One region of the Lujinxingia litoralis genome, then DNA from elsewhere that is predicted to be linked to it. Evidence: riboswitches for the same ligand, from Rfam matches in the RefSeq annotation. Region 1 holds a riboswitch; each other region holds the start of a gene.

What was found. Region 1 has a riboswitch for cobalamin ahead of DL240_RS15480 (TonB-dependent receptor plug domain-containing protein). Riboswitches for the same ligand answer to the same signal wherever they lie in the genome.
Region 2: another riboswitch for cobalamin. It lies ahead of DL240_RS11800 (hypothetical protein); the one in region 1 lies ahead of DL240_RS15480 (TonB-dependent receptor plug domain-containing protein).
Region 3: another riboswitch for cobalamin. It lies ahead of DL240_RS02805 (ribonucleoside-diphosphate reductase subunit alpha); the one in region 1 lies ahead of DL240_RS15480 (TonB-dependent receptor plug domain-containing protein).
Region 4: another riboswitch for cobalamin. It lies ahead of DL240_RS03945 (acyl-CoA thioesterase); the one in region 1 lies ahead of DL240_RS15480 (TonB-dependent receptor plug domain-containing protein).

The regions. Positions count from the first base shown of each region.
Region 1 covers NZ_QHKO01000008.1:86,050-93,615, reverse strand. The annotation lists gene glgP (alpha-glucan family phosphorylase) at 1-538, shown strand, start outside; gene DL240_RS15495 (hypothetical protein) at 576-1,436, shown strand; gene DL240_RS15490 (cob(I)yrinic acid a,c-diamide adenosyltransferase) at 1,469-2,098, opposite strand; gene DL240_RS15485 (hypothetical protein) at 2,189-3,385, opposite strand; gene DL240_RS15480 (TonB-dependent receptor plug domain-containing protein) at 3,388-5,532, opposite strand; cobalamin riboswitch at 5,596-5,773, opposite strand; gene DL240_RS15475 (metal ABC transporter substrate-binding protein) at 5,951-6,892, shown strand; gene DL240_RS15470 (metal ABC transporter ATP-binding protein) at 6,940-7,566, shown strand, end outside.
Region 2 covers NZ_QHKO01000005.1:46,663-54,228, forward strand. The annotation lists gene DL240_RS11755 (CehA/McbA family metallohydrolase domain-containing protein) at 1-297, opposite strand, end outside; gene DL240_RS11760 (porin) at 326-1,807, opposite strand; tRNA gene DL240_RS11765 (tRNA-Ser) at 2,419-2,501, shown strand; tRNA gene DL240_RS11770 (tRNA-Ser) at 2,560-2,648, shown strand; tRNA gene DL240_RS11775 (tRNA-Arg) at 2,774-2,847, shown strand; gene tadA (tRNA adenosine(34) deaminase TadA) at 2,882-3,418, shown strand; tRNA gene DL240_RS11785 (tRNA-Ser) at 3,423-3,509, shown strand; tRNA gene DL240_RS11790 (tRNA-Ser) at 3,545-3,632, shown strand; RNA gene ffs (signal recognition particle sRNA small type) at 3,696-3,786, shown strand; cobalamin riboswitch at 3,884-4,090, shown strand; gene DL240_RS11800 (hypothetical protein) at 4,258-4,731, shown strand; gene DL240_RS11805 (cell surface protein) at 4,728-5,408, shown strand; gene thrS (threonine--tRNA ligase) at 5,553-7,367, opposite strand.
Region 3 covers NZ_QHKO01000001.1:675,934-683,499, forward strand. The annotation lists gene DL240_RS02790 (porin family protein) at 1-648, opposite strand, end outside; gene DL240_RS02795 (SMP-30/gluconolactonase/LRE family protein) at 649-1,551, opposite strand; gene DL240_RS02800 (XRE family transcriptional regulator) at 1,660-2,769, opposite strand; cobalamin riboswitch at 3,116-3,325, shown strand; gene DL240_RS02805 (ribonucleoside-diphosphate reductase subunit alpha) at 3,556-5,931, shown strand; gene DL240_RS02810 (ribonucleotide-diphosphate reductase subunit beta) at 5,928-6,947, shown strand; gene DL240_RS02815 (class I SAM-dependent methyltransferase) at 7,098-7,566, opposite strand, start outside.
Region 4 covers NZ_QHKO01000001.1:954,197-961,762, reverse strand. The annotation lists gene DL240_RS03975 (hypothetical protein) at 1-736, shown strand, start outside; gene DL240_RS03970 (hypothetical protein) at 1,136-1,321, shown strand; gene DL240_RS03965 (Fic family protein) at 1,323-2,372, opposite strand; gene DL240_RS03960 (hypothetical protein) at 2,660-2,893, shown strand; gene DL240_RS03955 (sigma-70 RNA polymerase sigma factor region 4 domain-containing protein) at 2,953-3,903, opposite strand; gene DL240_RS03950 (tetratricopeptide repeat protein) at 4,060-5,142, opposite strand; cobalamin riboswitch at 5,444-5,813, shown strand; gene DL240_RS03945 (acyl-CoA thioesterase) at 6,017-6,382, shown strand; gene DL240_RS03940 (hypothetical protein) at 6,386-6,589, opposite strand; gene DL240_RS03935 (hypothetical protein) at 6,675-6,860, shown strand; gene DL240_RS03930 (DMT family transporter) at 6,893-7,213, opposite strand; gene DL240_RS20925 (pirin family protein) at 7,414-7,566, opposite strand, start outside.

The sequences.
Region 1 (7,566 bases):
CAAAGCCCACCCGGCCGACGAGCAGGGCAAGGCGCTGATCCAGAAGATCGTGGAGCTGACCACCGACCCCGACCTCGGAGGCCGGGTGGTCTTTCTGGCCAACTACGACATGGACATCGCCCGCCACCTGATCCAGGGCGTCGACGTCTGGCTCAACAACCCTCGCCGTCCCCAGGAGGCCTGTGGCACCAGCGGGCAGAAGGCCGTGTTCAACGGGGTGCTCAACTGCTCGGTCCTCGACGGCTGGTGGGCCGAGGGCTACGACGGCCAAAACGGCTTTGCCATCGGCCAGGGCGCCGAGCTCCCAGACCCCGCGCGCCAGGACGAGCTCGACGCCAGAGAGCTCTACCGGGTGCTCCAGGAGTCGATCCTCCCCCTCTACCACCAGGTCGACGCCCACGGGTTGCGCCGCGCGTGGATCTCCCGGATGAAATGGGCGATGCTCAGCCTGGGCTGGCGCTACAACGCGCAGCGCATGATGCTCGACTACCTTCGCCGGGCCTACCTCCCGGCGGTAGGCGCCACCACCTCCGGCTAAGCCCCGGGCTCCTTCTCTCTTCGTTGCGAGATCCGCTGTGTCCGACCTCCCCCTGCGCCCGGTCCTCTCTTGCGCCGGGGGAGTGTGTGCCTGCCTGGTGATGCTGCTGGCCGCCAGCGCGCCGGCCCAGGCTCAGCCCCCCACCAAGAGCCCGCCGCCGTCCACCGGGCGGCTGGTCAGCCCCTCTCACCAACGCTTCGGGCTGCGCGTGGGCCTGCTCGGCCAGCTCCTCTTTGACGCCGAGCCCGACGAACTCTTCCGCTACGCCGACCTGGGCCTGCGCTACAAAGCCAACGACACCTACATCGACGCCCGCATCCCCGGCCTGACCGTGGGCCCGGACCTCCTCCTGATGCTCACCCGGGAGGGCGTCACCGGCGCCTACCAGGAGCCCTTTCTGGAGACGCTCAACGCGGAGAACGAAGACGTCCTGCAGGCCTGGGAGTTGGCCCACCTGCGCGTGGGCTATCGCTTTGAACTCCACCCGCCCACGCGCGACCCCCTGGCACCGGCGCGCATCGACGCCGCAGTGGGGCTCTACGGCGCGGCGGAGTTGCTCCTCTTTGAGGCGCGCCAGGACGTCGATCAGGATCTGCTGCGCGATCTGGGCTACGACGACTCCCTGCTCATCGTCGCCGGCGCCTTTCTCTCGGCGGGGCGCTCCTATGAACGCACGCAATTCGACGTGACCCTGGCCCTGGGCTCGGCGGTGCGCGGCGAAGAGGAGAACCCCGATCGCCGGGTGCTCACCGCGGCCCTGGATCTCGATCTGCTGATCGACATCGGCTACGGCGCCGGCGTCTACCTGCGCCCCCGGCTGCACGCCTACCTCACCGACCTCGACCCGGCGCTCACCTTAAGCGGCGCGTTCACCACCGGGATCAACATCACCTTCTGAGGCGCGCCCGGAGCCCGCGCGCCCCCCGAAATTCAGACGTTCGGATCCCAGAGCACCTCGTCGCTACCGGCGGCAATTGACGCCCAGCGACTCCACACAAAAAACGCATCGCTGAGGCGGTTGAGGTACGCGATGGCCTGCGGATCGACCTCCTCGGACTCGCCAAGCCCCACGGCCAGACGCTCGGCCCGGCGGCAGACCGTGCGCGCCAGGTGCAGCTCCACATTGAGCCGCGTGCCCCCGGGCAACACAAAGGAGCGCAGCGGCGGGCAATCCTGGTTGTACTGGTCGATCAGCGCCTCGAGCTCCGCGACATCGTCGGCGTCGACCCGCGGCATCATCGGCCCCACGTCTTCGGGGAGCGTCGCCAGCACGCTGCCCAGGTTAAAGAGCTGATGCTGTACCTTAAAAAGCTGTCCGGAAAGCCCCTCAAACCCGGGCTGACCGGCGTACACCTCGGCGATCGTCTGACGCGCCGCCCCCACCACCGCGTTGAGCTCATCGACGGTGCCGTAGGTCTCAATGCGCGCGGCGCTCTTCATGACCTTCTGACCGCCGACCAGGCGCGTGGTGCCGGCGTCCCCCTTGCGGGTGTAGACGCGGTTGATGGCGATGTTGGGGTCCTGAAACTTTTTGTCGTGGTTCTGATTCGCGTCGCTCATGTCGACCTCAGGTTGGGGAGCGGCCGGGCCCGGGAGGGCGCCGACGCTGCACGTGCTTATCATAGCTACGAAGTTGCCTCACATCGCCCCTTACCAGCGCACCCTCACGCGCCCCAGGGCGTTGGCGTTGGTGAGCAGGTAATAGGCGTCGATGCCTTCGGCGTCCTCGACGATGGCCACCGACTGCGGACCTTCCACCAGATCGTCGACGCGGCCAAGGGGAAGCGGCCCGGCCGCCAGCCGATCACAGCGGGTATCCCAGATGTAGAGCGCGTCTTGATTAAACGCGGTCAACCACAGCCGCCCGGCGCTGTCGACCGCCAGGCTGTGGGTGGCGTCACCCTCGGCCGCGTACACCTCCAGGGGATCTTGAGCATCACGCACCCAGGCACGCACGGCCAGATCAAACACAAAGAGCACCGGGGCGGTGGCGCTGCTCAGGTAGAGGGTGTCGGTGCCCGGCACCCGCACCGGCCTGCCGGGCGCTCCTACCACGCCGCCCTCGCGCTGCCCCAGGTCATAGGACTCCAGCCGGGGCGCGCCCGGATCGGCGCCCGGAAACGCCAGCTCCAGTCCGGCCCGACCGCGCACTTCCACCCCCGACGCGCCGAACACCACCTCGCCAGCGGAGCTGATCACCAGCACCTCCTGGCCCGCGACCTGCTCCACCTTCAGCGAGTGCGGGTTCTTAAAGCTCGTCTCCCACTGCCCGACCACCTCCAGCGTGGTCCGGTCGATCACCGAGATGCTCCCCGGCCCAAAGCCCTGAGCCAGGCTCAGGTAATGGACGTTGCCCACATAGGCGTAGCGCTCCCCCAGCGCCACGGCCGAGGGGTTCTTCAACGAGGCGTCCTCGATCTCTTGGAGCACCTCGCCAGACTGCGCATCGATCACACTCACGCTATGCGTGGCGTAATTGGCCACCCAGATCCGGGCCGCACCTGAAGGCGCCGCCCCCGGCTCCAATGCCATGGCGTAGGGGTTGCGCTCGGCGCCCAGGGCCACCGCCTGCGACACGTAGCGCTGCTGCTCACGATCAAAGCGGCTCAGCGTGTTGGCGCCACTCTCCACCACCCACACCGAGCGCGCATCGGCCACCAGGTCGTTGCTCACCGACCCGGTCGTGCTCAGACGCGCCTCCACGTAGAGGGGGTAGGCCTCGGCCGGCTCCTGGCAGACCTCCCGCAACTGACCCGCCGGCGCCTGCTCTTCGGGGGGCTCCCCGCACGCCATCACCAGCGCCAGCGCCAGACAGCGCCCGGCGGCCTTCATCACTCCCATGGTCATCCTCATGCTCCTCCCCCTCCCTCATCACCACGGCTTCCGCTGCGGAGCTCCACCGATACAAAGAACGCACGCCCGGGCAGCGGGCGCTGCAAAAAGTCCTGTGCGCGACGCTCATTCAACAGATTCTGCACCTCCACCCCCAGGCGAACCTCCCGCCCGAGCTGCGCCCGCGCGCCCAGATCCAGATGCAGCGCCCCGGGGCTGTGCAGGCTGCCGAAGTTATCCAGCGCCACGCGACTTCGGTAACGCGCGGTAGCCTGCACCCGGGCCTCCTCCAGCCACGCCCCGGCCCCGAAGAGGCCTCCCACGGTAAACGACGCGCGCAGGTGCGCGCGGTGGCGCGGCTGGTGGGGCAGCTGCGCCGGCGAGCCGGCACCCTGGTCGACTTTGAGGTAGGCCCGGGTGAGCGTGTAGCTGCCCTCCAGGCGCAGGCCCGCCACCGGCGCCCAGCTCAGCGTGGACTCCAGACCGTGGGCCCGCGCGCCGCTTAAGTTCTGGGCCTGGTAGACATAGGCCGACACCGGCAGAAACAAGATCATCTCGTCGATCTCGTTTCGAAAATACGTCGCGCCCAGCTCCAGGGCCTGCGGGCCCGTGGCGGTGCCCGGACTCAGGCGCAGGCGCAGGCCGGCATCCATCGCCCAGGCCCGCTCCGGCTCCAGATCGGGATTGCCCCGCACCGCCTCGGTCGTGAGAAAACGCTCATCGAAATCGGCCGCGCGGAAGGTGCGGGCCAGGTTGGCCCGCACCTCCAGACGCCGATGCACCCTCCCGATAACCCCCAGCGCGGGCGTCAACGGCGCGTACACCCGGGGCTCAAACGCGGCCTCCGTCGACACCTCGCGCAAAAGCTCCATCCGCAACGCCCCGACCAGGCTGAGCCGCTCGTCGGCCAGCAACCACTCATCGGAGAGCGCCAACGCCGCGCTCAGGCGCTCGGCGCCCAGCGACGCCGCGCCCTCGGCGGCCCGGTAGCGTTCCGCCCCCGCCGCGGCCGAAAGCCCGGCTATATGCCGACCGGCAAAAAGACGGCCCTCCAGGCTGGCCGCCAGCGTCTGATGGCGAGAGCTCGATGCCACGGGCTCCAGGCTCATATGCCCGCGGGGGTTCTCGTAGGCCCAGCGGCGATCCTGCAAACCCACATCGGCATGCACCTGCCAGCCCACCGCATGGCCCCCCTGCGTCTCCCAGCGCAGATTCGCCAGCCGACGATCATCCTCGACCCGCGCCTGCTCAAAGGCCCGCTGAAACTCCGAAGGTCCGGGGCTCCCGCCCTCGCCATCTTCGACCATCGCGGTCAGATGAAGCGCGCCCTCCCCCACCTTCAGGCGCGCGCTGCCCCCGCCGCTGAAACGTTGATGATCATTGTTCAAACGCCCCTGTTCAACGCCCTGATGATCCACAAAACCAAAGTCGCCCCGGGCCCGACGCACCCCGGCATGCAGCCGGAGCCCTCCCCGGGCATTAGCCGCGCTCACCGCCGCCTGGGCCCCCGCGCTCCCGAAGCTCCCCGCGCTCAACCGAAGCTCACCGGCCACCCCCGAGGCCGGCGCCCGCGGGTTCAGCTGCACCGAGCCGGTGAGCGCCCCGGCCCCGTGCACCACCGCCGCGCCCCCGCGAAAGACATCGGCCGAGGCCAGCCCCGCCACCCCGAACTGACCCACGTCAAACCCCAGCCCCGCCGGCGTACTCAGACGCAGCCCCCCCAGATACACCACCAGCTGACGGGGGCTGCCGCCGCGAATCGCCACGTAGGCCGGCTGCCCGGGACTCGACGAACGCGAGAGCTGCACCCCCTCCACCTGCTCCAGAACCTCCCCCAGAGACGGCGGCTGCGCACAACAGGACTCGGTCTGCACCCGGGTCACAAACCCCGAAGGGTGACGCGCATCATCGCGCGCCGAACGCTCCCGACTCACCGTACGCGCGCGCAGGGTGCTCGCCAGACCATCCTCCGAAGCGGCTGAATTTACAGCACTTTCCGACACCCCTTCAGGCGCATCTTCGGAATCATCAACCGAAACAGGCTCCCTCACAGCCTGCGCACGCACATCCGGCGCAAACGCACAGAGGCCCGCACCCAGTGCCAGAGCACCTAGCGCAGACTCCACCCACCCGGGCTTTTTCCACCGTGATACCGTCCACATGCAGCGCTCTTTGTCGCGAAGAGGTCAGCTGGTTGCCGGGCAAGCTCCCGGCGACTTCGGCTCAGGTATCCTGACTCGCAGCTCGCAACGATCCAGGGCTCCTGCCCTCCTCGTCCTCGTCACCGACCGCCTTCCCATCCCCCGCACACCCGACAAAAGCGCGCAAAAGGAACAGTGGCATCTGGCCGTCGACTCGCTGCACACAGTGGCGCGACCGTCCCGGATTTACACCGGGTTCCCTGAAGCAAGGCGCGCAAACGCACCTCGGGCGGACTATCGCAGTCGGCTGCCGCAGAAGTCAATCGACCCGACCCGCCACTTGTTGCAATACATTTGCATTCATAAAGGTTCAGCGTTAGGGTCCCGCCGCCGGCGTCCTCCGGCCTCTTAAAGCAGCGCCCTCACCCCTGGAGCAACCATGACCTTGTCCTCTCTCTCTCCTCGCCAGTCGCTGGCCTGGCCCCTGGCCCTGCTGACGGCTCTGATCACGCTGCTGGCCGCCGGTCCGGCCACCGCCGAGCTCCGGGTGGTGGCCACTACCGCCGATCTGGGCGCCATCGCCTCGGAGATCGTCGGTGACCAGGGCAAGGTCGACATCCTCGCCAGGCCCGGAGACGACCCCCACTTTATCGATCCTCGCCCCAGCTTCGTCCCCCTGCTCAACCGCGCCGATGTGCTGGTGCTGGTGGGCATGGATCTGGAAGTGGGCTGGCTCCCCACGCTGATCACCGGCGCTCGTAACCCGAAGATTCACCCGGGCCAATCCGGCCACTTTGACGCCTCTCACCACATCGTGGCCGCCGACCTGCCCCGGGGCCCGGTCGACCGCACGATGGGCGATGTGCACCCGGGCGGAAACCCCCACTACACCACCGACCCTCGCCAGGGCGCCCGCGTCGCGCTGGCGCTGGGCCGCCACCTGGCCGAACTCGACCCGCCCCACGCCGACGCCTACCTGGAACGCTCCCGCCACCTGGCCCGCGAAGCCATCCGCCTGGCCCAGCGCTTTGAGATGCGCTTTGGCCAGCTCCCCCAGGCCCGGCGTCAGGTCGTGACCTACCACAAATCCTGGAGCTATGTGGCCGGCTGGCTGGGCCTGAGCGATGTGATGCAGATCGAACCCAAGCCCGGCGTCCCGCCCAACCCGCGTCACGTCGCTCTTTTGGTCGACACCATCCAAAAACGTCAGATCCCGGCGATCATCCAGCTCGACTACTACCCCACGACCACCGCCGCACTGCTCAGCGAACGCACCGGTGCCACCCTGCTCCAACTCCCCGCCCAGACCCGGCCCGGCCAGAGCTACGTGGCGCACCTCGAAGAACTCGCCACTCGCCTCTATGAGACCCTCTCCCCCTGAGAGAACGCCCGGGCGTCACCGCCCGCCAACCTCGCTGCGGAACCCCCATGAGCGCTGATTCCAGGCTTCGCCCCAACTTTGAGCAGCCCTCCCCGGCCGATCACGCGCCGATCCCCCCCTGTTTGCCCCGGGATCACCCCTCGCGCCAACCCACGCTCTTAAAAGTCCAGAACCTGGCGTGCGGCTACCACGGTCGCACGCTGCTGGGGCCCCTGGACTTCCATCTTCATCAGGGCACCTTCATGCTCATCGAAGGGCCCAACGGTGTGGGCAAATCCACCCTGCTCAAAACCCTCATCGGACTGCTCCCCCCGGTGGCCGGCCGCATCGACTGGAGCCTGCCCGCCGATGCCCTGCGCTTTGTGCCCCAGACCCGCACCCTCGATCCCATGCTCCCGGCCACCGTTTTTGATGTCATGGCCACCGGCCTACACCGCGGCCGCGGCCTCAAAGCCCTGCGCATCCGTCCTCGCCATCAGGAGATCGACCCGGCGCTGGAGATGGTCGGCGTCGGCCACCTCTGCCATCACCTCTTCCGCGAGCTCTCCGAGGGTCAGAAGCAGCTGATTTTGCTGGCCCGCGCCCTCCTGGGCCAGCCGCGCCTCCTCCTCCTGGATGAACCCTCGGCCTCCATGGATCCCGAGCGCGAGGCTGCCACCATCGAGCTTCTGCAA
Region 2 (7,566 bases), on a different contig from region 1:
GTCGATCAGCGAGCCGCCAAAGATCCCGGAGCCGCGGTTAAAGGTGAGATCCTGGATGATCAGGCGGACCTGATCGTTCTCCAGCAGCCAGTCACCTTCCTCCCCCAGGGCGGTGGGCCCGCCGATGAGCTCGGTGCGGTGGGAGATGCGCTGGGCGCTGGCGTAGGGGGCCGGACCGTCATCTTCGTCGCAGCCGGGGAGGAGACCGCCGGCTAACAAGGCGGTGAAGAGCAGCGCCCAAAGGCGCCGGGTGCGCTCGGGAGAAGGGCGTCGAACGAGAGGGGAAGGGCACAACATGGTCGCTCACCGATCGTAAGAGGGACGCTTACCAGCTCAGCTGAAGCAGCAGGTCGAGGCGGTTGTTGTCGAGCGCGCGGGCGTCCTGCTCGACGGTCAGGGTGTAGTTGGCCATGGCCCGTACCGGGTAGGTGCGGGCGTTATAGCCGAGGCCGAGGGTGTGGTAGGTGAGGCGGTCGTTTTCGAAGAGCACGCTGGGCACGTCGCCGTAGTTGCTGGAGGGGTCGTAGCTGGAGAAGCGGTAGGCCGGCTGCAATCCGAAGAAGGGCTCTTCGTAGGCGAGCTGGAGGGTGTAGCCCAGGGCGCTGACTTCGGGGCTATCGGGGAGGTCGGGAGAGCCCACGGAGGTGGCCAGCACGTTGGCCAGGAGCGTGGCGCCGTAGAGGTTGACCTGAAGGTCGGCCGTAAACCCGCGGTGGACCCGGTCGACGCGGTTGGGCGGATCGCCGGCGGTGTCATCGTTGTAGAAGAGCGCGCCGCCCAGGGCGACCGAATCGCCCCAGTGGAGCATCAGGCGCCCGAAGTAGGCCAGGCGGTCGTTGGCGTTAAGCGAGGCGTTGGGGCCGTTGCCGTTGGTGGCGGCCAGCGCGTAGCTAAAGCCCGGGCCCTGGTGGTCTTCCTGACCAAAGAAGTGGTCGCCGCGTACCTGGATCCCGACCTGACGGCCGGCGGAGAGCCCGTCGACGTTGTAGCCCTCCACGTTCTGCACGCCGCGGTTGACGACGGAGCGGTTCACAAAGAGGAGGTCGCCGGTGGAGATCAGGTCTTCGACGTCGAAGGGGGCCTTGAACTGCCCGATGTTGATCTCCAGCAGATCATAAGGGGCATAAAAGGCGTAGACGTCGGTCATGCGCAGCGCCAGCGCCTCGACCGGGGAGTCTTGCCCGGTGCGCAGCAGTCGGCTGCCGGCATCGAACTGGAAGACAAAGCCCAGGCCGTTGTCCATCTCACCGGTGGTGGTCAGGCGGGCGTCGGCGATGGTGAAGCCATCATTGCGGCCGATGAGCTCGACGTTGGGATCATCGGCGATCGCGGTGTAGCCGCTGCGCAGGTAGCCCCCCAGGGTCAGGCGCCAGGGGCCGGTGAGCCCGCCGTTGCCGGCGATCACCACCGAACCGGGAGTCGGACGCGCCGGCGCCAGGGCCACGGCGCCCACGGGCTCGTCGGGGCGGAGCTCCGCTTCGACCTCGGCGTCGTCAAGCGTCACCTCTTCGGTGCCGGCGACGTTGGTGGGTTGCGGTCGGGGCTGGGCACGCTCGTCGGGGGCCACGTTCTGGCGGCTCGTCTCTTCGGCGACCTGCTGGGCCTGCTCCACGGCCTGGGTGGGCGTGGGGGCGGCGGGCTCGTCGTTGTCACGGGCCTCGGGATCACCCTCGAGTAACGCAGGGAGGCTGGTGCCATCGAGATCAACCTCTTGAGGGCTCTCGGGCTCCTGGGCCCATACATCGGTTGCAACGAGGAGGGAGAGCGCGACGACGGCGACCGTCGCCCTGGACTTCATACGCACCATGATCAGGGCCTCTTTTCGGGCAGGAAAAACACCACTACGTCATCTGTGAACGTGCTGGCGCGGCCAGGTGCCGCCCAGCGTATCGTCCGCCGTGAGCCTCGGCTCCCGGCGTCGTAAGAGCTAGCGGGTAAGGTGTACACCACGCTGGCCGGGAGCGTCCACAGCCCGGGTGGGGCGGGCGATCGCAAAAGGTGGCGAGGAGCATGGCCGGAGTTCCCGCCTTATATAGAGCCGGTTATTGAGGGGCGCCTTGCGGGGGCGGAGAGCGCGCGGGGCCCGGGAGGCGGGGATGCTTGCGCGGCCGGTACTCAGCAGGCCAAAGGGGAGGGCAGCAACCCCCTCCTTATATAGGGCCGGTTATTGAGGGGCGCCTTGCGGGGGGGGGAGAGCGCGCGGATCCCGGATAGGAGGGCCGAGATCCGGTGGTGCGACGGGAGAGGGCGAAGAGGGCGGATTGACGATCTCCGCATAAATTAAGGCGAAACCCGAATTGGAGCGAGGGGAGTGCGTGAAAAATGAACTTTTTTAGGAAAAGTGTCTTGACGGAAACTTCGTGCCGAGTATTCTCCCGATTCCCTGGCGCGGCGAAGTCGAACAGGGAGGCGGCTCCTGGAGGAGTGGCCGAGCGGTTGAAGGCACCGGTCTTGAAAACCGGCAAGCGCAAGCTTCGTGGGTTCGAATCCCACCTCCTCCGCTCAAAAGTAAATTCCTGCTTGCAGGATGGTGTTTGAAAAGTGAATAAGAACGTGTACGGAGAGGTGGCCGAGTGGCTGAAGGCGCTCCCCTGCTAAGGGAGTATATGGCTTAAACCGTATCGAGGGTTCGAATCCCTCCCTCTCCGCTTTTCGACTGAAAAAAGAAACTGAAAAAAAAGTCGAAAAAGTGCTTGCAAAACCAAAACGGCGGTGCTAATAAAATGGCACGCCGGACGGGAGAACGGCAAACAACGCAGCAAGCACATAGCACGCACCTGTAGCTCAACTGGATAGAGCAATGGTCTACGGAACCATAGGTTGGAGGTTCGAACCCTTCCAGGTGCGCTAGAAACGCTCTTAATGAATTAAGAGCGTTTCTTTGTTTTTGGAGTCAGGTTTAAAAGTGTCTCGAAAAAACATCGACAACATCTTTATGATGCAGGCTCTCGAAGAGGCCGAAAAAGCTAAGGCAGAGGGCGAAGTCCCTGTCGGAGCTGTGGTCGTATACGAGGGTGAAATCATCGCTCGCGGGTTTAACCGGCGAGAAACCTGGCAAGACCCGACAGCCCACGCCGAACTGATTGCGGTTCGACGCGCGGCGCAAGTGTTGGGTAGCTGGAGACTCCAGGAATGTACGGTCTACGTGACCCTGGAACCCTGTCCCATGTGCGCGGGTATGTTGGTAAACGCGCGAGTAGGGCGGGTTGTTTTTGGTGCACGAGATCCAAAAGCCGGCGCGATGCGTTCGCTTTTTGCCATGGGAGAAGATCCTCGATTAAATCATAGTATCGAGGTGAAAGAAGGTGTCCTTTCGGCAGCAAGTGGACGGGTTTTAAGCGAATTTTTCCGCAGTATTCGTGAGAAGCGTAAAGCGTCAGCAAGTCAGGATGACTCCTCCAACGAGGATGCATCTTAAGTGCGGAGGGGTGGCCGAGTGGTCGAAGGCGCTTGATTCGAAATCAAGTGTACCTTCACGGGTACCGTGGGTTCGAATCCCACCCCCTCCGTTTTTGTAGTATCAGACCATGAAAATGGATCTGTTGGAGAGGTGGCCGAGTGGTTGAAGGCGCACGCTTGGAAAGCGTGTATACGTTTATAGCGTATCGAGGGTTCGAATCCCTCTCTCTCCGCTCTTCGAGGTGGGCTGTTGACGGCTCACCCCATCCCCCCTTAGGGTGGGGATGTTCGACCCCTGAGCGGCCAGTGCGACTGCTGGCCTGGCACCCCGTCAGGTCCGGGAGGAAGCAGCGGACCAGGTACAGAGTGTGCGCTGGCCGCTTGAGGGTCGAAGAGAACTCCACCCCGACGTGGAGTGATGAACATGAGCCCCGCGACGCTTCATTAAGCGTTGCGGGGCTTTTTTTTGCTCGGGCCCGGTGCGTTCAATCTGCGTTGACCCGGATGCCCGGGCGGTGCTAGCACGCGGGCAGGATTGACGCGGCAGGAAGTTGGTGAAAGTCCAGCGCTGCCCCCGCAACTGTCATCGGTGATGAACCTGTCGTAACCCACTGGCGTGTTTCAAACGTCGGGAAGGGGACGGGCGAAGGTGATCCGAGAGCCAGGATATTGCTGCGTCGACGGTGTACCCCCAATCGCTTCGGGTCGGTGGCGAGAGGAACGCAGCAGCCCGGGCGCGAGTGCGCCGGCTCATGCGTGCGGCCGCAGGATGAACCTGCCAGGTGTGTTTGCCGCTCGTGTGCGGGGTTGTCCCGCTGCCGCCCCTCGATCTCCGCCCGGACAGGTAAGGAGATTGAGATGACGACGCTGAAAAATCGGGTGGGTTTGATGGCGCTGATGCTGGCCGGTGGCCTGTGTCTGGCGGCCTGTGGTGAGACCGACGCGCCGGTGGAGTGTGAAGGGGCCGAGTGCGAGCAGAATGACAACCAGGACCAGGGCATTGAGGTGGCCGGGGAGTGGGCCACGAACTTCGGCTACGACGAGACCATCACCGAAGAGACCTGGGGGATGATGCTGTTGACCGAGTATGATAACGAGGCGGATTTCGCCATTACCCAGAACACCTCCGACGCGGAGTTTGGGGCGGACCGCTACAACGTGGTGGTGTGGACGCCGGTGGTCGACGACAGCTTCTACTACTGCATGGTCGCCTTTGATCTGGAGACGGTGGAAGACGCCCGCGCGATCGATCGCAGCGCCGATGCCGACGCCAGCGATCCGGAGAACGGCGGCTGCGGTGGGTTCGCCTGGACGAAGATGACCCGCAAATGATCGCCGCACGCTGGAAGCGCCTGGCAGTGGTGACGCTGCTTGCCGCCGCCCCGGGGGGGGCGCTGGGCTGCGGGGAGGTCGATGACACAGCCGAACCGGGCCCCTGGTGGGCGGGGCTGCCCTACGCCTCGGAGGTGGTGAGTTTTACGCCGGGGGAAGGGGCAGGTTTTGGCGAGGGGAACCTCCCCGACGTGGTGCTTGGTCCGCCGCAGGGAAAGGGCACGACCTCGGCCTCGCTGGATGTGCTGAGTCTGGGCGCCGGTGGAGAGATCGTGCTGGGCTTTGGCGACCGGGTCATTGTGGATGGCGAAGGGGCGGATTTCGTGGTGTTTGAGAACCCCTTTTACGCCGATGGCGATCCGGACCAGGTGTTTGCGGAACTCGGGGAGATCGCGGTCAGCGAAGACGGGGAGGCCTGGCATACCTTTGAGTGTGTGGCCTCGCCGGATGACGCGCCGCCCTACGTTGGTTGCGCCGGCTGGAGGCCCACGCTGGCCTACGAGGCGCTGGAGCATCCTGAACTCTCGGTGGCGATCACCGGCGGCGACGCCTTTGATCTGGCCGAGGTCGGCCTGAGCCGAGCTCGCTTCGTGCGCATTCGCGATCTCTGGGGCGTGGGAGCTTCGCCGAGCCAGGGCTTTGATCTGGATGCGGTGGGGATTCTGCACGTCGAGTAACTAAGCCCGCCGATCAGCGAGCGTGCACGCGCCGCGTTGCCGCTCGCTGCTTGAGGGCATAAAAAAGCCGCGCTCCCCTTTTGGGGAGCGCGGCTTTTTTATGCAGCTTCGATCGTTCTGAACTCGCCTGGCGAGCGCGCTTGCTTAGTAGCCGCGCTCGGCCATGTCTTCGCCGCTGGGGGCATCTTCGACGATGGCGGCCAGGCCGCTGACCTGGGCGTCGACATCCAGGGTGCGCTCGGCGATGTGCTCGAGGATCTCGGCTTTGACCTCGGCCAGGGGCAGGGTGCCGCGGCGCCCGTCACGGTAGGTGCGCAGGGCGACCGTGCCGGCCTCGGCCTCGCGTCCGCCGATGACCAGCATGTAGGGGACCTTCTGGGTCTCGGCCTCGCGAATCTTAAAGCCCATCTTCTCGCTGCGATCGTCGACTTCCACGCGGATGCCCGAGCGCTTGAGGTCTCTGGCGACCTCCCAGGCGAAGTCGTTCTGCTCGTCGGTGATCGGCACGATCACCGCCTGTACCGGCGCCAGCCAGGTGGGGAAGGCTCCGGCCAGGTGCTCGAGCAGGATGGCGAAGAAGCGCTCCAGGCTGCCGGCGATGGCGCGGTGGATGACGATCGGGGTGCGCTCGGAGTTGTCGCTGGCGGTGTAGGTGAGCTCAAAGCGTCGGGGCAGCTGGAAGTCGAGCTGGATGGTGGCGCATTGCCAGGAGCGGCCCAGGCAGTCGCGCACCTGGAAGTCGATCTTCGGCCCGTAGAAGGCGCCGTCGCCCTCGTTGATGGTGAAGGGCTTTCCGGCCGCCTCCAGCGCCTCTTTGAGCGCGCCTTCGGCGCGATCCCAGAGCTCGACCTCGCCCATGAAGTCGTCGGGACGCGTGGAGATCTCGACGTCGTACTCCATGTTGAACATGCCGTAGGTGCGCTCGACGAGTTCCAGGAGCATGGAGATCTCCTGGGTGATGTGCTCCTCGGTGGTGAAGATGTGGGCGTCGTCCTGGCAGAACTGGCGCACGCGGGTGGCGCCGCCCAGCGCGCCGGGGAGCTCGTTGCGGTGGAGGTGTCCGAACTCGGCCACCCGCAGCGGGAGCTCGCGGTAGGAGCGCTTCTTGCTCTTGAAGTAGAGCATGGTGTCCGGGCAGTTCATCGGCTTGAGGCAGTAGTTCTGACCGTGAGCCTCCAGCTTGAACATGGTGTCCTGGTAGTGGTCCAGGTGGCCGGACTGCGCGAAGAGATCTTCGTGGTAGATCAGCGGGTTGCAGATCTCCTCGTAGCCCTGCTCGGCCTCGATCTCGCGGAAGTAGTTCTGGAGCTCCCGGTAGGAGGTCCAGCCTTTGGGGCGCCAGAAGATCGAGCCCGGGGAGAGGCGGTTGAAGTCGAAGAGTTCCAGCTCGCGGGCCAGTTTGCGGTGGTCGCGGCGCTTGGCCTCCTCCAGCATGAGCAGGTACTGGTCGAGCTCATCGCGGGTGGGGAAGGCGGTGCCGTAGACGCGCTGGAGCATCGGCTGGTTTTCGTCGCCGCGCCAGTAGGCGCCGGCGACCTTCAGGAGTTTGAAGTTCTTGCACTGCTTGGAGTAGCGCACGTGGGGGCCGGCGCAGAGATCGATGAGGGGACCGCTCTCGTAGGTGGAGACGGTGTCGCCTTCGATGCCCTCGATGAGTTCGAGCTTGTAGGGCTGATCTTTAAAAAACTCGCGGGCTTTGTCTTTGTCCCACTCTTCGTATTTGAAGGGGACGTTGGCCTTGACGAGTTTGGTCATGCGCTCCTCGATCTCCTCGAAATCGTCGGGGGAGAGGGCGCGGGGGAGCTCAAAGTCGTAGTAGAAGCCGTCCTTGATGGGCGGGCCAATGGCCAGGCGCGCATCGGGGAACATCTCCAAAATCGCTGCGGCCATCAGGTGGGCGGTGGAGTGGCGGACTCGGTACAGCTTGTCGGCTCGTTTGTCGTTGGATGCTTCCGCCATGCGTCTCTCCCTGGGGTTCTGGGCAGTCTGGGGGTCGAGTTCGACCGGCTCTAGGTAGTGATGAAAGTGCCGCGCGTGCGCGCGCGACGTCGGCAAGTGACTTAGCTCGAAAGGCCGCTCAGTGCAAAGGCAGCGCGGGCGATCCCGGTGCGACGAGGTGTCGCTTGACGCTGAGTATATCGATCCCGTTGAATAGCGC
Region 3 (7,566 bases), on a different contig from region 1:
GCGCTCGTAAAGCGCGGCGGCCCCCACACGAAGCCCCGTCCTCTTGTCTTTTGCTCCCTGGCGAGCAACGTGAGCGCGCCCGAACACCAGATCCAACGCGGCGTATCCGGCAGGTAATGCGTTGTCATTGCCCAACGCACTCCCATTGCCATTGCCCACACGAACCCACCCCTCGACGGGCATAGACGCCGGGTGGAAATGGATATCGACCCCCAGATCTCGACGCACGCGGAACGACGAGACCACCGACCCACGATCTGGAAAGAGCAACGACTCGGTAGGCTCGTGAACAAACGAGGCAAAGAGTGGCGGCTTTGAGTACCCGACGTTCAGGTCCAGCCACGGCTGCGGCGACACGCGAGCGTAGGCATCCAGAATCACCGGATTCTTGCCAGCGAATTCGATCCGAGTCACGCCGCGAAACCAGCCGACGGGCTCAAGCACGAGGCCAGGACGTAGCCTGGCAAGCGCAAAGCCAGAGAGCCCCTCTTCCACCGCAGGATAGATGCGGTAATCGACTTCGCCCAGCAGAGTTGGACGAAGAGACGAGTCCGACCGAGGCGCATCGGCCCCACGTGCTCTGGCGTCGATCGACCAGAGCGCCGTCAGCAGGGTCATCAAGACAGCATGGACGTAGCGCATGCGCATTCAGTCCTCCAGCGGCACGATGCGCAGGTAATGCGTTACTCCGTCCGATTCATCGGGGTCGTGGTCGGCGACGAACACCCGTCGATGAGTCGGATCGTAGGCTACGCCGCGCACCTGCTGGAAGCCGGATTCCACCACCGATGTCGAACCATCAGCATCGATACGCAGCAGGTTTCCCCACACGCTCCCTGAGAGAAGCGAGCCCTGCGGACCTCTCGCGATAAGGTCTGGTCCCTCCACCTCGGCCAGCACCCGGTAGTCCTGCGGGTTGGCCTGAGTCGCGACCAGAATCTGATCCAGCCCCTGGTCGGAGACATAAAGTTTATCATCCACCGCCAACACGCCTGCCGGCTTACTCAGGCCGGTGATGACCTCGGACTCGACCCCGGTGAGCTTAAGAGCTCCGACCGCCCCCACACGCTCCCCGGAAGAGAGACGAACGAACCACGAGCTGTAGAGTCGACCCTCGTCGCTTACAGTGAGCCCGATGCGTCGGCGCTGCGGGTCGAGGCCGGGGAGCACCTCGGCCTCCCCGCTCGAACGGATGAACACCACATCGCCTGTCGTTCCATGCCCGAAGCGAGTCACCACAAACGAGCCGTTCTCCAGGCGAACGAGCTGCCCGAGGCCGGGGCCTCTCGCGGATGCCTCGGGCAGCTCGGCAACAACCGAATACCCCTCGGCGTCGCTCCAGCGGAGGATGCGGTTCCCGTTGTCATCGGCGATATAGAGTGCTTGCTCTTCATCGTCCCACCACAGCCCGTTCGGGTCGCCCTCCACATCAAGAACCGCGGGCCCCCGCATCACCCGATCGCTGGGAGCCGTACTGGACGTTCCACTCCCACAGCTCACCAACAGCACGAATGCGCACGCAAGCGAACACCCCATCATCAGATTCTTCATGTAAACATCACTCCCTATATAACCCCTTAGAAACAGAGGTGATTTAACGTCACCGACACCCGGCACCTCAACGACGCTCCGGACGGACTCAGGCACCACACTGAGCGCTCACTCCTGCGACGCGCATACGGTCGCGGCGTGTCCGGCCGCGGCAAGGTCGTAACCAGGCATGAGCGAGGCCTCCGCTCGGAAGGTGGGTTGGTCGATAAGGTCGACAAAGCGAGCGACCGCTGGGCTCTCAAGACGGGACTCCGGAACGAGGAGTTCGAAGCGCTCCTCCGAAAGCGGGATGAACGTGAGCCCTTCGGCGATCGCAGCAGATTCAATCGCGACCCCTACATCCGCGATCCCCATCCGGACCAGCCGAGCGACCTCGGCATGATCGGCCGCCAGAAGGTCGGCTCGGGTCATATCCAGCCCGCCCGGATCGCCCACCGCACGCTCGAACACCTGACGAGCTCCGGAACCTGGCGAGCGCAACGCCCGGCGGACGTCATCGCGGCCCAGATCCGCGCCCGCCTGGAGTGAAAGCGGATTTCCGGGAGCCACGACGAGCCCCTGACGCCAGCGCGCAAGGTGAATAATCGCAGTATTTTGCCCCGGAAAGGCACGTCTTGCCGCTCGAGCGTGAGCCTCGGCATCCACCTCGCTGGCCAGATGCATTCCCGCGATATGCACCAGCCCCTGGGTCACAAGTTGGAGGGCTCGGCTGCTGTCAGCATGTATCCAGGTTGATCTGGCGTCGCGGTAGCGGCGGCCTAGACGCCCGGCCAACGCCCCGAGCAGCGGCGCACACCCCGCGATAAGAAGATTGCAATCCACGTCGGCCGAATCGCTCAGAAGTTCGACGAGCGCAGATGCTCGCGCCTCCTCCCTTTCCAGAACGACACCGTCCGCAGCACTACGTTCGTCCTGTAATGGATGCGCCACAAGCGCGCCATCCACTCGCCCCACCACCACCCTCGTGGCGCATGGACTGGCGTCGGCCAGGCGAACTTGCACCACCGGGCCTCCCGAAAGCCGGAAGAGTTCATCCACCGAGCAACGGAGCGCCCTGGCAAGCAAGAGCGCCAGCGTCGTCGACGGGACCTGGCGGCCCGTCTCAATCGCGTTCAGCGTCTGACGAGACACCCCAATGCGGGCTGCCAACTCTGCCTGAGAGAGGCCGGCGGCCGTGCGCCTGTCGCGAACAAGAGAGATCGCAGTTGTGTCGTTCAAGAAACCTCCGAGGTTGAGCCCCGGAGGATGTAAAGCAACCCAGACAACATGTAAAGCAAACAAGACACGCAGCCACACGTCATTTTGCTCACGTCCCTCGCGAGGTCCTCCCCGAACGTGCGTCGCTCGCCACGCGACAAGGTGCCCCGGACTGCCCTTCCCAAGCCCCCTTCGCCCGGACACGGGGTGCGGCACGGGGGGCCTTTTCCGCATGAACACAGGTTATGGTTGCGTGCCCCCTTATGAGGTTTTCGCCTCGTGGAACGACCGGCAGGCGCCGGGCCGGGCTTCTCGCAGAAGCCGGACCAAACACAAGATGATGTGGTTGACGCCCCCACAAGCCCACTATATACAGCCATCCGCTCTGGTGCTTCGCGATGCCTTCGCGAAGCTCAAGAGGGAATCCGGTGTGACTCCGGAGCTGCCCCGCAGCGGTATTCGAGAACGACCCCCACCAATGGCACTGGGCTTAAGCCTGGGAAGCGGTGGGCAGTAGGAGCTTCCATCAGGGAGCGCGCTCGTAAGCCCGAAGACCTGCCAGCGCCTGGCGTGGGAGAGATACCCCGCGCCAGTTCGACCTGGGAACACTCGTGGGAGGTGAGCCTGGTCTCGACGGACACCTGTACTGTCGAGCCGACCTTGCCCCCCGAGCGATCCCTCCGCTCGCGGGAGCGAAGGTTGACCGGCGCCCTCCTCTTCGCAGGTACAGGTTGTCTGGTCCGAGTCGTTCGCCCCGCGCTTTAGAAACCGAGCGAGTTTCGCTCCGGAGAGTCGCGAGAGAGCACCATGAACGACGCCCCTGCCCCCCCAGCCCCATCCACGCCCACCGCACAGAACCGGCACGTGCGTATCATGACGCGTGATGGCTCCCCTGAAAGCGTGAGCCTGGACCGGATCGTGGACGCGATCTCACGATGCGCCGACGGCCTTGACCAGGTTGTTCCGCAGCGCGTCGCCCTTCGCACCATCGAGGGCATCTTTGACGGCGCGACCCAACGCGAACTCGAGGACCTCTCGATTCAGGTCGCAGCCTCGCTGATGCTTGAAGAGCCCGAATACTCTCGCCTGGCTGCCAGGCTACTGGCGCAGCGCATGAGCGCCGATGTCGAGGCCGAGGGAGTCACCTCGTTCTCGCAAGGCATCTTCGCCGGACACGCAGTCGGGCGTTACAATGACCGCCTCCATCACTTTGTGCGTGCACACGCCCCTCAACTCGATGCTCTCATCGCGCCAGAGCGCGATCACCTCTTTGAGTACTTCGGGCTGAAGACCTTGCACGACCGCTACCTGCTGCGAGACTCCGAGCACCAACGCCTGTTGGAGCTGCCGCAGTACTTCTTTCTGCGCATTGCGTGCGCACTGAGCGAAGGGTTCGATGAGGCGCTCGAGCTCTACAACCTCCTCTCCAGGCTGGAGTATCTCCCCAGCTCCCCCACGCTCTTCAACGCCGGCACCTGCTACGAGCAACTCTCCAGCTGCTTTCTCCTCGACTCTCCAGCCGACGAACTCCCCGACATCTACCGCAGCTATACCGACGTCGCGATGCTCTCGAAGTTCTCCGGCGGCATCGGCATGGCCTTCCACCGCGTGCGCGCACGCGGCTCCCTCATACGCAGCACCAACGGTCGCTCCAACGGTATCATCCCCTGGCTCAAAACACTGGATGCGTCCGTCGCCGCCGTGAACCAGGGCGGCAAGCGCAAGGGAGCCTGCTGCGTCTACCTGGAGCCCTGGCACGCGGATATCGAAGAGTTCCTGGAACTTCGTGACAACACCGGTGACGAGGCCGCACGCACGCATAACCTGAACATCGCCAACTGGGTTCCTGATCTCTTCATGCGCCGCGTCGAAGCCGACGCAGACTGGAGCCTCTTTGATCCGAAACACGTCCCGGAGCTACCCGACCTCTACGGCGACGCCTTCGAACAACGCTACGAAGAGGCCGAGCGGGCCGGACTCGCCAGCCGTACCATCAAAGCTCGTGATCTCTACGCACGCATGATTCGTACGCTGGCTCAGACCGGCAACGGGTGGATGACTTTTAAAGATCACGCCAACCGCGCCTGCAACCAGACCGCCCTCCCCGGACGAACTGTTCACCTCTCCAACCTTTGCACGGAGATCATTGAGGTGACCTCCGGAGAAGAGACCGCCGTCTGCAACCTGGGCTCGATCAATCTGGCCCGACACACCCGAATCGACTCCACGGGAGAGGTCCACTTTGACTTCGACCAGCTCGCCGCGACCGTACGACGAGCGGTGCGCCAGCTCGATCGGGTGATCGATCTCAACTACTACCCGATTCCCTCCACAGCAGCGTCAAACTCGCGTTGGCGCCCGGTCGGACTCGGACTCATGGGCCTGCAGGACGTGTTTTTTCAGATGCGTCTGCCCTTCGACAGTCCCCGGGCGCGCACTCTCTCCCAACACATCTCCGAAGAAATCTACTTTAACGCCCTGACCACCTCCCTCGAACTCGCCGCAGAACTCGGCCCCCACGCCGCGTTTGATGAAACCCGTGCCGCCCGTGGGGAGCTCCAGTTTGATGCGTGGAACGTGACGCCAAGCGAGCCCGAACGCTGGGAGCGTCTGCGCGCAAAGATTCAGCAGGTGGGGCTGCGCAACTCTCTGCTCTGCGCCGTCGCCCCGACCGCCACCATCGCCTCGATCGCCGGCTGCTTCGAGTGCATCGAGCCCCAGGTCTCAAACCTCTTCAAACGCGAAACCCTCTCCGGCGACTTCCTCCAGGTAAACCGCTACCTGGTCGCCGAACTCAAACAACTCGGGCGCTGGGACGACGAGATGCGTGACCGCCTTAAGGAGAGCGAAGGCTCAGTCCAGGCCATCGATGCGCTCCCCGACGAACTGCGGGCTCTCTTTCGAACCGCCTGGGAACTCCCGATGCGCTCGTTGATCGATATGGCCGCCGACCGCGGCGCGTTCATCGACCAGAGCCAGTCGCTCAACCTCTTCATCGAGAGTCCGACGATCGGACAACTCTCGTCGATGTACTTCTACGCCTGGAAACGCGGTCTGAAGACGACCTACTACCTGCGCTCTCGGCCGGCCACCCGGATCGCCCGGGCGACCCGGCGTACCCCCGACGCCGCGGCGGTGGCGTGCTCACTCGAAAACCCTGACATCTGCGAGGCCTGCCAATGACCACACAACGCCCCCGACACCTGCTCGACCCGGGTTTCTGCCTGACCCTGCGTCCGATGAACTACCCGGCCTTCTACGAGATGTACCGCGACGCCATCAAAAACACCTGGACCGTCGAAGAGGTCGACTTCTCCACCGACGTCAACGACCTTCGGGACAAACTCACCCCGGCCGAAAAACACCTGGTGCAACGCCTCGTCGCGTTCTTCGCGACCGGCGACTCCATCGTGGCCAACAACCTCGTGCTCAACCTCTATCAACACATCAACGCCCCCGAGGCGCGGATGTACCTCTCCCGACAACTCTACGAGGAAGCCCTGCACGTCCAGTTTTACCTGACGCTGCTGGACACCTACGTGCCCGACCCCGCAGATCGCCACGCCGCTTTTGCTGCCATCGAGAACATCCCCTCCATTCGCACCAAGGCCGAGTTTTGCATGCGATGGATAGACTCGATCGACGAGCTCGATCGCCTGGAGACCCGTGCTCACCGGCGTCAATTTCTACTCAACCTTATTTGTTTCGCCGCCTGCATCGAAGGACTCTTCTTCTTCGGCGCCTTCGCCTACGTGTACTACCTCCGATCTCGCGGGCTACTCCACGGACTGGCCGCAGGCACCAGCTGGGTCTTTCGCGACGAGAGCGCACACATGGCCTTTGCCTTCGAGGTCGTTCAGACCGTACGTCGAGAGGAGCCCGAACTCTTCGACGCCTCGCTCACCGACGACGTCCACACCATGCTGCGTGAAGCCGTCGCCTGTGAGACACAATTCGCCGAAGACCTCCTGGGTAGCGGCGTCGCCGGGCTGACCGTGGCCGACATTCGCGCCTACCTCGAGCACTGCGCCGATCAACGCCTGCACACCCTCGGGATGCCCGCGCTCTACGGCACGAAGAACCCGCTCGCGTTCATGGAGCTGCAAGATGTGCAAGAGGTCACGAACTTCTTCGAGCGCCGTGTCTCTGCCTATCAAGTTGCCGTCGGCGGCGAAGTGAGCTTCGACGAAACCTTCTAAGCGCCCGACCAGCTCCGCCGGTGAACCAGGGAGCAGCTCCGCGCCTCGACGTGCGCTGCCCCCTGGCGTCACCGGCGAACGAAGGGAACGAGCGGATAAACCCAATGCTGGGCCGGCAGGATGTTTGCTGGCGCGGCGGGGACCGGACCGTCAGGCCTCGACGCGTTGCGAGCGTACAAGGCGACGTCCTACCACATTGAAACATCGAAAAAACTCTTCGTGAACCTGCATGTGCGCAGCGCCAGCAAGCTCCTCAAAGCGTGACCGCTCCAGCATGTGAAAACCATGAGTGAGTCGCGCCTTGAGGAGTTCGAGCCGGTCGGCACTCACTCCGGAGGCGCTTGAACATTTCAGATGTGCGTCTACCAGTAGCGAGCCCTCATGAGTGGAGCACTCAATCTCCGTCACTAAGGCCGAGGCGCCGTGGGCCATTGCCCCTGCGATGTCACAGAGAAAAGAGGCCCGAGCCCCGTCGTCCGGGATCAGGTGCCCCACAAGCGTTGACACCACCGCATCGTAGGGCTGCTCCACGACAAACCTGTTGAGTTCGCACGCATTCACCCGAACCCGAGACTCCAGGCCTGCCTTCCGAATCGCAGTCGCCGCATGCTCAATCATC
Region 4 (7,566 bases), on a different contig from region 1:
TCGCGAGACGCTGGCGGCGGCCGTGGAGCGCAAGCTCTTTGGCAAGGAGGCGCCCGGGCCGCTGACGGTGGCGGAGTTGATCGACGCGTTGACCCGGAGTCTGGACGCGAAGTACGCGGCTTTTGTCGCGCTGGAGCAGGAGCTGGCGGTGGAGCGCAGTCAGGACGCGCGCGCCCGGGGAGGCCGCGATGAGGCCATGGAAGGGCTGCGTCAGGCCTTGATCCGGGTGCGGGGCGTGATCGAGGGGTTCTGGGGGGCCCCGGCCGTGGCTCACGCCGGGTTTATCGGCGTGACCCCGCAGGTGGTTCATGACCTGGTGATGTACGCCAAAAACGTCGACGCGCAGCTGGGCCAGGGGCTTGATGCTTTTGAGCCCCAGCTCCCGATGAGCCCGCCCGATGTGCAGGAGATGCGGGAGCTGATCCGCGGGCAGGTGGCGGCGCTGGAAGCCGCGCTGGCCACGATGGGGACCGAAGAGCGCGAAACTCAGGACCTGCAAAACCGCCGCGACCAGGCCGCCGAGGCCTGGGATAAGACCTACATTCCGGTGGCCAACATCGTGGAGCACCTTTTTCGCCTGGCCGACATGCCCGCCTGGGCCGACCAGGTGCGCCCCACCGCGCGCCGGCGCGCCGGGCTGGCCGAGGCGGCCGACCTCGAAGCGTTGGATGGCGAGGTGGAGATCGAGGGGGGCGACCCGGTGAGTGAGGAGGAGCCGGCCCCGCTCGCCGAGTGAGCGCGGCGCGTCGCGCGGGGGGATGGGTTAACGGTGCCCCGGGCGCGCGGTGATATGTCTGACGTGAGATGAACCAAAAACCCCGGGCCGCTTAAGCGGTCCGGGGTTTTTGGTGGGGGAGGGGGGCCACATCCTGGAACTCAACTTCAGCCGAGAGCGAACGATAAACAGGAGAATTGGCGCGACGGAGTACATTTTGCTTTCACTCCCCTTGTTTGGGATTTCAAACCAGCGCATGTTCGTTCGCCTGAGGGAGCTGAGACGGACATCCGGGTCTGTTGGCATCCTTACCCAACGCCCACTATGGTGGTCTTAGCGTTGAGCCTCGGTGCTTAGGTTTTGAGATGCACTGGCAGGAGAAAGGACCTTCGCAGGACGCCGACCTCATTGGGAGCCGTGATGACTGAGCAGAAGCAAACACAACGCGCAGACGCAAAAGGGCAAGCTCGATACAGCGATGAGCAGCTCCTTGATGCGAAGTGTCGTCAGGGCTCGGACCGTATTGAAGGCGCCGCTTTGCCGCTTTACGCGTACCTCTCGGATGACCCCGCCGACGATCCGCGCGGGCCGATTGAGCAGCGCTGATTCAAGGGCAGATGTCCTGACGTAAACCATCGGGACATGGGGGAAGTGAGGGTGAACGAGCGTGTTTCCCTTCGAGCGACGTTCGCCATGCTGTGAACAAAAGCGTGGCCAGAATGCGTCGATCGCCGCGGTCTTGTGCGGCACGAAACGCCCATCGGGTCTTCGCACCGGCGCGTGAGAGCGCGTTCCAATTCAACAGGGTGGGTTGCCCGAGAGTCTGAGAGAGCAGCGCTTCGATGGCCTGGCGAGAGATACGACCGTTGCCATCGCGAAAGGGATGAATCAGGCAAAGTCGGACATAGAAATCCGCCATTCGCAACCAGATTGGTGCCAGCTCAGGAGAGTTCGAGTCCCCATTAAGGTGGTGATGAAGGCCGTGGAGGAACGTGTCAAACGCATCGAGTTCTTCGTTCAACTTCTCAGGTGGAGTGGTGGCGTTTTCCTCGCGGCCGACGACGACGTGCTCCGTGCGCAGCTGGCCTCCCCAGTCGAACACTCGGCCAAACCATAACCGGTGCGCTTCTCGAATGTGCGCGAAGAGCAGCGGTGATTCTAAATTGTCGAGGTACGCACGAGCACTCGGCTGCGCGAGCAGCAATGCCTGATTGACCTCCGCCACGGAGTGAAGGTGAAGGCGATTCGTTGCGATCAGGTGCTTGTCTTCGGATGTCAACGCTTGCCGCTGAAGGTTGCTATCCAGCACGCGGAGTTGGGAGAGCGGAAACCATGCGGATCCTCCGCGGCGAAGCATGACGAGAGCCTGCGTTAAGCCAGACAATTCGCGTTCCTGCACCATCTCGCCAAAACGCCATTCGCCACAAAACACAATGTCGCCGACCTGGGCATAGCGCTCGACATCACCGTCTGCCTGAGGGTGATAATGCGTGATGTATTTCGGATTCTCCCTGTAACAAGGAAGCGACTGCACGACGTCCTGAGGAACCGTCGAAAGAGGTGCTACGCGGAGTTTGCGGGTATGGGCGTGCTGCTCGAAGACGCGAACCCGACCGTCGGGCAGAGCATGAAGTTTTATGGGGGTCCAGAAGGTCATCGTCGTCTCAGCTTGGGGGGGGCACTCCGGCCAAGCGTCGCTCGCCCCTACACACATCGCAAGCTGGTTTGGAGTTTGGCCAGGAGGCGCCGCAGACGCACGAGAAGCCCGCTGCGGTGCAAGAACAGCGCTCTGATGGCCGGGTGAGAGATGCGACCGATAAACATGCCCGGGGGGATTCGGTCGATGGCTACAACATGGACGCCGCCCGCTGAGGGTTTTAGGGGGGAATCGCCGGATCGAGGGTGAGACACCGATGTCGCTCAGACCCAAACGTGGAGGTCCCTGTGGTCTCAGATAAGAACGACTCAAAGACTGAAGAAGCACGCGCGTTGTCCACCTCTCCCGAGGAGCTGCGCGACCCGGTGACGGGCCTGGGGCCCGACGAGATCACGGAGGACGGGGTCGAGCGCACGCTTATCCGGTGGTTTTTGTCGTTGACGCCGGACGAGCGCTTGATGTGGGCGCAGGGGCATGCCCAGGCGGTGCTGAGAATGAGGGGTGGAAGGATTCTCCCCTGATTTTTTGGGGGAGATTGAGCCCGGGGGTTGTGCGTGTGACCCCTACAAAAAAATGCCCCTTAGAATGCGCCGTGGACTCGGGCCAGGCGGTGGGCTTCGTCTTCGAGGTTGAGGCGGCCTTGCTTGATCTGGCGGGCGGCCGCGGCAGGGGAGATGTGGAGGAGGGGGGCGATGGCGTCGGGATCGTGGCCTTCGGTGTGCAGGCGCAGGGCGCGGGCCTGATCAGCGGGGAGCTGGCAGAGGGCGGCCGCGCTCAGGCTCAGGGGGGAGGGGGCGCTCAGGGAGGCGCCCGGGGCGCAGGTGGCCTGCCGGCTTTGATTGCTTTTGAGGAGCTCCTCGGCCTGGTCGAGTTCGTGATCCAGGGCGGAGTGGAGGGCGTCGAGGTCGCCGGCGTCGAAGCGCTGACACACGTGGATCACGAGCACCTGGAGGGCGTCGCGGGCGGCGAAGTCGGGTGCGTGGCGCTCCAGGCGCGCGCGGGCCTGCTTGTGGAGGGATCCGTGGTGGGGGGTGGGGTGGTGGAGGGCGTCGACGCAGCGTGTGAAGCCGACGACAACCTGCGCGTCGTCGCCGGCCGCGCTGAAGACGATGTGGGAGTCGCCGGGGTCGGCGGCGCGCAGGCGTTTGAGTTTCTGCAGGGGCGCGCGCCAGGGCGCGGTGGGAGCGCCCGGGTCCTGTGGGGCGCCGGGGAGGGCGCCGGCCGGGACCAGGAGGGCCATGGCGAGCACGGGCATCGCCGCGCCCACCACCAGACCGATGCGAAAGGGCGTGGCGGTGAACCAGCGTTTGAAAAGGCGCGCGATAAAGAGGGCGACGCCGGCCAGGCCGAGCACCACAAAGGGGCTGATGGCGAGCTGCTCGATGGCCCAGAAGCCGAGGGCGAAGGTGAGGGTGGCAAAGACACCGTAGTAGGCCAGCCAGGCGAGCAGGCGCTGGGTGCGGGTGGGCTCGGCGGCCTGTCCGGCGCGCATCACGGCCTCAAAGCTGGTGCGGGTGGGGTCTGAGCTCATGGGCGGCAGGGGGTGGCGAGTGAGGGAACGCGTCGGGGCCGGCAGAATGTAGGCGTACACCTAACACGCGGCGCTGGCACCTCGCCAGAGGGTGGGGGAGGGGAGCGCGTGGCGTGTGGGGGGCGGTGTGGCCTCGGAAGAGGGGCGGGGCTCGGCTCAGCGCGAACAGATCTCGGTGCATGAGAGGTCGTGGCCGATGTTGCAGGCCGACTCCCAGGTGCGGGCGGCGGCAGCAGGCTGGCCGCGCTGGCAGAGCACCTCGCCGAGGGTGTGGATGATGTAGCCGTTTTCCGGGGAGAGCGCGACGGCCTGGCGAGCGATGCTCTCGGCGGTGGCGTCGCATTGGCCGGCGCCGTAGCAGCGCTCCCAGGCCAGGTTGTTGCAGGCGTTGGCGTCGTCGGCGTCGCAGGCGGTTTGCAGGTAGAGTTCGCGCTCCTCGGTGGTGTTCCAGTGGGCGTTGGCGAGCTCGCGGCAGGCGTGGGCGTCGCCTGCGCTCAGGCAGGGTTCTTCAAAAGAGTCTCGGTACATGGCCTGGCGCTCGTCATGCCAGCGCTTTTGGAGGCGGTTCTGGAGTTTCTGGTGGTGCTCCTTGAGGTGTTGGTCGAGGCCGACGCCGGTGCCATGGACCATGTACTGAACGCGGGTCTGGTCGCCGACGGTGTTGACCATGGGCTGTTGGCGGGCGTGGCCAAAGAGGGTGGAGATGGCCGGGCAGGCGGCTTTGTAGTCGAAACGCCAGGCCTCTTGCGGGTCGCCCTCATGGTCCAGAGGAAACTCCATCGCGCAGGGGTACTCGGCGCAGTTCACGGTGGTCTCCGGCGGAAAGATCTCGGGGCACTCGGCTTTGAGCTGGTCGACCATCTGCTCAAAGTGCTCGGGCCGAAAGGCCTCGTCGAGTTGGGTGGGAAAGGCCATGGGCAGCGCCGCGGAGGTGCGATCGATGAGCTCGGTGAGTTCCTGGTTTTGCGTGCGGGCGGCGTCGCGCTCCTGGATGGCGAGGGTGTGGGCCTGGCGAGTCTGCGCAAGCGCCGCTTCGCAGCTTGTGCCCGCGGGCCTGGCGAGCGACGTGGGATCGCTGTGGCCGTCGCCGGGGGCGGGCCGAGGGGGGGACTCGCTTGCCGGGTTGTAGGCGCGGAGCGCCGGGGGCGTCTCGGAGCGCGACGCCTGAAGGAGGAAGGGGAGGGCGCCGGAGGCCACGCCGACCACAAAGACGATAAAAAAGGAGAGGTAGGTTCGCATCGTGCTATCGCCGGCGTTGAATCGGAGCGTGGACGTGGAGAGTGCGCAGGGTAGCAGACCATTACGACCCGCGCCCAGCCTCGGTGGTACGCCGGTGGGATGAGAGGGCAGGATGGGGCCGGCGAGCGTGGCGTGAGAAAAGGGGGGCCGGGGAGAAGGTCAGAGGGGCAGAGAGGTGGTTGGGGAGGAAGAGGGGCTTTTCCTTGCGCGTTGAGGGCAGGGCGACCGATACTCCGGCCGCGCTGGTGTCCGGGCCTTTTTGCAAAGGTCGGGAGCGAGGTCTCCAGGCGCTCGGTGGTCGAGGGTTCGCCCCGGAGCGTGTGCAGGCCAAGAGGGAACCCGGTGAGATTCCGGGGCTGCCCCGCAGCGGTGAGTACGCCATGAGCTATCGTTGATGTCGCGTCCGCTACATCGAGAGCACTGCCAGGCTGCGTTGCAAAGCCTCGATGATGCTAAAGCATCGTCTGCGTTTTGCGCCTTGCTGGCCGCACTCTCGATCTCGCATCCAGCGACATCACCTTCTGCTCAGGGCGTTGACGAGAACGAAAGCCACACCAATGGCACTGCCCCCTGATAAAGGGCGTGGGAAGCCGTGGCCGGTAGGAGGTTGGTCCCGAGATGGGAGCGCCACGCTCGTAAGCCCGAAGACCTGCCAGCGCCGGGAGTCCCCGAGAAAAGGGAGCCCGAAATCGACCTTGAATCTCGCGGGAGATGGGCAGGTCGCCGTGCGCCGACATCCGTCGGTTGCTCTGGCTTGCTGTGCATCTTCGGCCCCCACACGCTTTTGAGAGGCAGATCCATGCACAGCTCCAACGACTCGACCATCCAGCAGACCCTCGCGCCCGGCCTTGTGACCGAGGTGCAGCTGATTGAGATGGTCTTTCCGCAGCAGACCAACCACTACGGCACGCTCTTCGGGGGGCAGGCCCTGGCCCTGATGGATAAGGCCGCGTTTATCGTGGCCTCGCGCTACACGCGGCGCACGGTGGTGACGGCGTGCAGCGAGCGGTGTGATTTTCATGTGCCGGTGCGCCAGGGGCAGCTCGTGGAGCTGACGGCCCGGGTGGTGGAGACGGGCCGGACCTCGGTGACGGTGGAGGTGACGCTGGTGGCCGAAGACCTCTTAAGCGGCGATCGGCAGCCGGGCACCCGGGGCAAGTTCGTGATGGTGGCGCTCGATGCGCACGGAAAGCCCACGCGGGTGCCGGAGCTGGAGAGCATGGCGAGTCAGGCGCCCTGAGGCTCAGTCGTCGCGCCGGATGGGGTCGTCCTCGGACATCGCCCGGGGGAGCGAGGCTTCGGCGCGACCAAAATAGCCCCCGGTGTCGCTGATGAGCTCTGAGGTGGCCATCTCTGTGAGGTCGGGAGGGGCTTTGAGGCTGAGGGGGTGGAGGTCGACCTCTATGGCGAAGGGCGCGCCCACCGAGTGCTGTAGGTCAATGGCCACGAAGACCAGGGCGTCGCCCTGCCAGCGCGGTGAGAGCGGCGGTGGTGGACCACTCGGTGGGGGGGCGGCGATCAGGTCGGGCCAGGTGTCTTGGGAATGGCTCTCGGCGCGGGTTTCCTCATCCCAGACGGCGACAAAGGGGGGCGTCGACGTCTCGGGGAAAGAGACGGTGTTCCGGCTGAACTACGGGCTGGAGTGGATGACCGACCTGGTGGGCAACTCGCCGGAGCGGGGCATGCTCGTGCAGCTGGGGCTGGCCACCTACTTTTGAGAGCCGGGGCCCGCACGCGGGCCCCGGGGCTTTCAGGTGGTGAGTTTGAGGCCGGCCAGGCCCAGCACGACCAGCACAATGCTGAGCCAGCGCAGGGGGGAGGTGCTGTCACCGTAGACCAGCATCCCGAGGATGGCCGTGCCCACCGCGCCGATGCCGACCCAGATGCCGTAGGCCGAGCTGGCCGGGAGCACCTTCATGGCCTGGGAGAGCAGATAGAAGCTCGCGCCCATGGCGATCACAGTGAGGATGGAGGGGATGGGGCGAGTGAAGCCGTTGCTTTCTTTGAGCCCTGTGGCCCAGCCTACTTCGAGGAGGCCGGCGACGATGAGGGCGATCCATGCCCTGGTCATACGCGCTCGTCTTGATTGGCGAGGGTCGTCCCTCAATCAAACGACAGGCGCTCAGGTCGTCCTGAGCGCCAGAGGGTGGCGAGGCGCCAGCCGGCTCGTCTCGTAGAAAAGATAAGCGCGCCCGGCGTACCCGGGGGGGATAGCCACCGGTGGCGAGAAAGTAAAGGCCCCTACAAGCGCGCGCGACGGGGGCTTCTTGTTCAGGTGGGTTCGTCGCGGGTGCCGTCGGCATAGCGGGCAAAGCGGCCCTGATCGCCGGGGTGGACCGGGCCGTTGTCGCTAAAGTTCCAGCCTCCGAAGCCGGTGCTCTGGTAGTCGAGGTAAGCCTGGCGGATCTCCTGCTGGGTGTTCAT